Regions from separate parts of the Halobacillus sp. 12SKB genome, predicted to be linked through region 1. Evidence: riboswitches for the same ligand, from Rfam matches in the RefSeq annotation. Region 1 holds a riboswitch; the other holds the start of a gene.
What was found. A riboswitch is a leader RNA that binds a small molecule or an ion and turns the genes downstream of it on or off. The one in region 1 is predicted to bind S-adenosylmethionine.
Positions count from the first base shown of each region.

Region 2: linked by a shared signal. The riboswitch ahead of ACQ4XT_RS16470 (phosphoadenylyl-sulfate reductase) and the one ahead of ACQ4XT_RS08535 (acetyl-CoA C-acyltransferase) in region 1 are both predicted to bind S-adenosylmethionine.

Region 1 covers NZ_JBRFWR010000001.1:1,768,083-1,771,551, reverse strand. The annotation lists gene ACQ4XT_RS08545 (hypothetical protein) at 1-357, opposite strand, end outside; gene ACQ4XT_RS08540 (hypothetical protein) at 595-810, opposite strand; SAM riboswitch class I at 1,217-1,321, shown strand; SAM riboswitch class I at 1,389-1,496, shown strand; gene ACQ4XT_RS08535 (acetyl-CoA C-acyltransferase) at 1,569-2,723, shown strand; gene ACQ4XT_RS08530 (acetoacetate--CoA ligase) at 2,744-3,469, shown strand, end outside.
Region 2 covers NZ_JBRFWR010000001.1:3,301,070-3,304,538, reverse strand. The annotation lists gene fakA (fatty acid kinase ATP-binding subunit FakA) at 1-31, shown strand, start outside; gene ACQ4XT_RS16475 (sulfite exporter TauE/SafE family protein) at 68-949, opposite strand; SAM riboswitch class I at 1,071-1,167, opposite strand; SAM riboswitch class I at 1,338-1,444, shown strand; gene ACQ4XT_RS16470 (phosphoadenylyl-sulfate reductase) at 1,527-2,261, shown strand; gene sat (sulfate adenylyltransferase) at 2,275-3,414, shown strand; gene cysC (adenylyl-sulfate kinase) at 3,429-3,469, shown strand, end outside.

The sequences.
Region 1 (3,469 bases):
AAGTTCATAAAATACCAAGATGTTTTTATGCGTGTACTTTTCGTGTTCAACGACTCCAGCTGCAGCTGATTTTTCTTCAAAATCATCCATTCCTTCTTTTCGTTCATCTGTAGATGGAAATACATAAATAGAAAGTGTATCACCATCTATAAAAAATGCTTCGGGCGAAACACCGTTTAACTCTCTAGTGAAAGCATTGAAGCTTGGTAAATCTGCATCCTCTAGAACCAATCCTTGATCTGTGATAGCGATTTGCACCTCTTCTAGTATGATAAGGGCTTCATCTGCTACGCTGTGTTGGCTGCAAGCACTAAGAGCGAAAATGATGAATACGTAAAAGAATATCTTTTTAATCATATAGTTACCTCCTGTGAATATCCCTCCTGACCTTAAGTCATCTAGAAGACCAATACATATGAATAAACCTAAAATAAATAGCGTAGTATCACCCACAAGGAGTTCGATACTACGCCATCCTTCAGTTCGCTAATACGATTAGAGAAGCCAACAACACCTATTAAACCATAGTACTTCGCTTTCCTACAGTTTCCTTACACTTTGAGTTAAGTTGTAAAAAGGTGGAGGGGGAATCTATTATTGTTTCAAATTAAATCCATATAAATACTCGACCAACTTGTTAAATTCATCATCAGAGGAACACTCGATTTGTAGATCAATAAAAGTCATCACAACTTCTTCATCCTCAAACGGGAAATGGCTGTTATCTACATTGGTTAGGATCTCCCGCTTGGATAATCCCTTTTTAAGTAAAACATCAACGGCCTGCTTCATCGAAGATACTTCTGCCATGTGTATGCCCCCTTATTTGAAATCTTTCCTCGCTTCTGCATTCATTCGTCAGGTTCTTTTGAATGTTAGGAATAGCGAGGATGACAAGAATTAAAATAGATTCTTGTACTACATATTTACTACACGATTCATCCAAATTCCTGCTTATCCTAGAAAACGACTTTTACAATTAAGAACAAACCTAGGTAATGATCAAACACATAAGCTTCAAAAAACATAATCACATATAAAGTCGAAAAAGATATGAAACACCAGTGAAACCCCCTGCTGTTATGCTGTCTTTTCGTTTTCTAATACGCTTGAGATTAGGCACCAAATAAAATTAATTTTCACACTTTTCTATAAAATGCATTGACACTGATCCTTTCCCTTGCTAACATGGCACTTAACCAAATAACGAAAGAACATCTTATCCAGAGAGGTGGAGGGACTGGCCCTGTGAAACCCGGCAACCGCTATATTCATAGCATGGTGCCAAATCCTACTGAGTGAACGCTCAGGAAGATAAGAGATTTACATAATCTCGAGCCTCTCTATCCTTGATAGAGAGGTTTTATATTTTCCAATTAAATACTTATTTCTTATCCAGAGAGGCAGAGGGACTGGCCCGTTGACGCCCGGCAACCATCAAGCATTAGCTTGATAAGGTGCTAATTCCTGCAGGAGATGTTCCTGGAAGATAAGAAGAGCCAAGAGCCCTCTTCTTATTTCTTGTGAAGAGGGCTCTTTCTATTTTAGAAAAAGGAGTGGCTACATAGATGAGTACTGTACTTTTAGATGGCATCCGTACCCCTTTCGGAAAGTGGAAAGGGGCTTTGAAGAAAAAATCCGCAGCAGAACTTGGATCGCACGCGCTAAACGCTCTACTTGAGAGAAATCCGATAGTCAAACAGGCGGATGGTGTGCTTCTTGCCCAAGTAATCCAGGCTGGGGGTGGCCAAAACCCTGCCCGGCAAGTCGCTTATAAGTCAGGAGTAGACATCGGTTCACCCGCTATCACATTGAACAATGTCTGCTTAGGAGGAATCGCTACAATCGCGGATGCCTCCCGCAGGCTGCAATTGAACGAGGGAGAATTATACATCGTCGGTGGATTCGACTCGATGACGAACGCTCCTCATACCGCTCCTGTACGTGCTTCTTCAGGACTCGGTCATAGCATCCTCAAAGACACGTTACTGAACGACGGTTTATGGTGCGCCTTAACCGATGTCTCGATGGGAGCTCTCACCGATGAGAAAAACCGCTCCTTCGAAATCAGTCGTGAGGAACAGGATGAGTATGCCGCTCTATCCCAGCAACGAGCATCTCTTGCTCAGGAAAAAGGATGGTTCCAACCTGAAATCGCTCCTTTTACAGGATTACTCGGGGAAGATGAAGGCATCCGCAAAGAAACGACAGTCGAAAAGTTATCCAGCCTCTCCCCCGCCTTTTCCAATGAAGGCACGATTACGGCAGGCAACGCTTCTCAAATGACGGACGGGGCGAGTATTGGGATCGTTACCACCAAAGAGAAAGCAGAATCACTCGGACAGAATCCTCTTGCCGAAATGATCGACTGGTCAGAGATTGCCGGACCAGATCCGAGTTTACAAACCAAACCATCGCAAGCGATCCAGGAACTATTAGACAGACACCAATTGACGACCGAAGATATCGATCTATTTGAAATCAATGAAGCTTTTGCCAGTGTCGTGATTGCGAGCTGCCGGGATCTTGGCATCGATTATGACCGGGTCAATGTCAATGGTGGCGCGATCGCTCTTGGTCATCCATTAGGCGGCACAGGCTTCCGGCTCGTTTTGACCCTTGCTCATGAACTGAAACGGCGCGGCGGAGGAAAAGGCATCGCTTCCCTTTGCGGCGGTGGCGGCCAGGGAATGGCCATCTTAATTGAAGTTCCTCATTCATAACTCGAAAGGAGACAAACCCAATGAGTACAACCATCACAGCTCAGCCTTCCCCTTACCTATGGGAACCATCGAGCGAACGAATAGAACAATCGCATATCAAAGCTTTTGCTGAATATACCGGCCAGCCGCTTTTCCCTTACGAACGGTTCCACCGCTGGTCCGTTTCCCACCTTACTGAATTTTGGTCAGCGGTGTGGGATTATGCGGGAATTATCGGAGAAAAGGGAGACCGTGTGTTTGTCCCAGGTCCTTCCATGCCGGATAGTATCTGGTTTCCGGAAGCACGGTTGAACTTCGCTGAAAACCTGCTGCGCGGTTCTCTTAATCGAATCGTTGCCTATGAAGCAAATGAGGAAGGCGTTCAACGAAGCGTCACTTTACATGAGCTAAGGCAATCCGTTGCCAAAGCTCAGGAAGGGTTAAAGCGATTAGGTGTACAGGAAGGCGATTGTGTGGCCGGGGTCACGACGAACGATATCCAAGGGTTGGTCGCCTTGCTTGCGACCACTTCACTCGGGGCGACATGGACCTCCTGTTCCCCCGACTTTGGGACGAAAGGAATCGTCGATCGCATCGGTCAGGTGAAACCAAAAGTATTGATCGCTACTCTCTCCTATCAATATAAGCAAAAGCCATTCCAGATCGAAGAAAAAATCAAGCAGACGACGGAGCACCTCGAAGGACTGTCTGCACTTGTCACTTTCGGAGGAGAGACAAATATCGAAGGAATTAAATCTCTTTCTTGG
Region 2 (3,469 bases), 1.5 Mb from region 1:
GATATATTCCTATATCTTCTCAATAGAATAAGTCGTTCAGAAACGCAGCTCCAGGAGCTGCGTTTTTTTATGCTTGCTTTTGAACCACTTTGACTCGAAGGTGATTTCTTATTGATACAAAGATAACTAAGAGATAGCCGGAGATCAGTGAAGTGTAGACAAATGTTAAAGTCGAATTACTGACTTGGATAGAAGATAGTAAAGTCCTTGCATTGGTAAGGATAATAAAACCTCCAGCTAATACTCCAAGAATAGCAGAAGGGAGGATTTTGACAAGCCAGGCGGCAATGGGTGCAGCTATAACACCACCAATAACGAACGAGGCAATGAGCAGCCAGCTGAATGAATGGTGCCCTAAAAAGATTAAGAAACCAGCCGTTGCAGAAATCGTTACCAGAAATTCGCTCGTGTCCACCGTTCCTATAACTTTTCTAGGAGCGATTCCCGATTGAGAAAGAAGCGCGGGAGTATTCACCGGTCCCCATCCTCCCCCGCCGACGCTATCCAAAAAGCCTCCTGCTATTCCAAGTGGCAAGAGGAAACGTTTGTTTACTGCCTTCTTTTCTTTAACGTGAGTTTTTTTCGAGAAGCATAGAAAACGAACTACGATATAACCCCCTAGTGTGAGTAGGAATATGGATATGTACGGTCTTATGAATTCTCCTGGGATATAGCTTAAAAATGCTGCTCCTAAAAAGGCACTGATGGCTCCAGGAATTGCGATCGACATGACAAGTCGTTTGTCGATATTGCCAAACTTATAGTGGGAAAATCCCGAAACAGCCGTTGTGGCAATCTGCGACATATGAATAGAAGCCGAGGCTACAGCAGGAGCAAGGCCGTACGATAGGAGGATGGTTGATGAGCTGAGTCCAAAACCCATGCCAAGTGCTCCATCCATTAATTGGGCTATAAAACCAATAAAAGCAAAAATCGTCAATTTATGCAAAATACACCACTCCTTTTAATCAATCCATGTTTTGAAGATATTTTATTATTCCTATGTATTTACTTGGTTTTATAATCAAAAAAATAAAACTCCCCCATCTGAAAGAAGGAGGAGTACCCACACCTTATCTTTCAGCCTTTTGGCTGCTGGAATGAGCACCTTTTCCAGGTTGCTGCGGGATCGTCAGACCAGGTTCCTCCCCCGACTCTTCATAAGGATTGTATGTGTAATTGAAGAATAATTCTAAAACTAACGGACATGGTTTTGTTTGTCAATCATATAGTATAAAAAATCAGAATTTTTTTGATTTTCCTGAAAAGGCATTGACATATGAGGATATGGAGCATATGATTTGTATCAACTTGTTTTTCAGAAAATTTCATACCTTTTCTTATCTAGAGAGGTGGAGGGACTGGCCCTTTGAAGCCTCGGCAACGGATCTATACAGGTACTGTGCCAATTCCAGCAAGTGTTAAGCACTTGAGAAGATAAGGAGAATGTAGTTTACGTTTATTCGTAAATGCCTTTCTTCTTATCGCGGAGAAAGGCATTTTTTCTTTTTAGAAAGGAGGAGGAAATGAAACAACCATCTGTTACCTACCAATCTTTTGAAAATCCATTTAAAGGTGATCAACCGAAAGACGACGATACGAAAGGAGCGGAGGAGGTCATTCGTTGGGCCTATACTCAATATGAGGATCTTGTGTATGCCTGCAGTTTCGGAGCAGAAGGGATCGTTCTCATCGATTTGATTTCCAAGGAGAAACCAGATGCTGAAGTTGTCTTCCTAGATACAGATCTCCATTTTCAAGAAACTTATCAACTGATAGAAAAAGTGAAAAAAAGGTATCCGAAGTTAAACATAAGGATGAAAAAACCTGAAATTACGCTGGAAGAACAAGCCGGGCAGTACGGTTCCGCCCTTTGGAAACGGAATCCTGACCAATGTTGTTACATTCGTAAAATTAAACCGCTCGAAGATGCCCTCAGGGGAAGAACGGCATGGATGTCTGGGCTCAGACGTGAACAGTCCCCCAGTCGTCAGAAAACGAATTTTATAAATAAGGATGAGAGATTCAAATCCATCAAAGTATGCCCCTTGATTCACTGGTCATGGGCAGACGTATGGCAATATATCCGATTAAATAGGTTGGATTACAATGAATTACATGATCAAAACTATCCGAGTGTGGGGTGCATCCCATGTACCGCCCCTGCTGACGATGATGGGAGGACGGGAAGATGGAAAGGGTTCAATAAATCTGAATGTGGGTTACACACGACGGAATCTTTGGGAGAGGAACATTCATGAAGGAGGAATTATTATGTCAATGATAACCCCGCACGGTGGTGTACTTGTTAACAGGTGGAAGGAAACGAAACCAGAGGAGTGGCCGGAAGATATCATCGAGCTTGATTCCATGGCCCTAAGTGATGTCGGATTAATTGCAAACGGTGCTTATAGTCCTTTAAAAGGATTTTTGAACAAGGAAGACTATGAATCTGTTGTCGATACGATGAGATTGAAGGATGGCACCCCATGGAGTATACCTATTACCCTCCCGATCACAGCAGCACAAGCACGCACGCTTGGAAACAAAGCCCGGTTGGTCAAGGACGGTATCGTGTATGGGACGATCAACATAACGGGTCGGTTTAAACCGGATAAGGAAAAAGAAGCTCAAAGCGTATACTTAACGACAGATTCTGCGCACCCTGGCGTGAACAAATTATACAAACGGGCAGATTGGTATGCAGCAGGCGAAATCGAGGTATTTCAAAGACCTCCTTACGAACATGAAAAAACATTCTATCTGGATCCGGAAGAAACAAGAGAGCTTTTTCAAAAACTTGGGTGGAAAAAAGTTGTTGGCTTCCAAACACGGAATCCTGTCCATAGAGCACACGAATACATCCAAAAAGCTGCGCTGGAGACGGTGGACGGATTGTTCTTAAATCCATTGGTGGGTGAAACGAAAAGCGATGACATTCCGAGTGATGTCCGGATGAAGAGCTATCAAGTCCTTCTTGATCAATACTATCCAAAAGAAAGAGTCACCTTGGCTGTTTTCAACGCGGCGATGCGGTATGCAGGCCCTCGGGAGGCCATCTTTCATGCCATCGTCAGGAAGAATTTCGGGTGTTCTCACTTCATTGTCGGCCGTGATCACGCTGGTGTAGGGGATTATTATGGAACTTACGATGCTCAGAAAATCTTCAGCCACTATGAAAATGGAGAACTTGGCATCACACCACTTTTCTTTGAACACAGCTTTTATTGCAACGCCTGCGAATCGATGGCTTCACATAAAACCTGCCCGCATGACAAACAACATCACATGATTTTGTCTGGGACGAAAGTGAGAGAATTGCTCCGTAAAGGGGAAAAGCCGCCAAAAACGTTCAGCCGCCCTGAAGTGGTGGACGTACTAATCAAAGGAATGCAGAAAGAAACCGTGGAATAGAAAGGGTGAAAATAATGAGTAAAAATCTTACCTGGCATGAGGCATCCATTGGCAG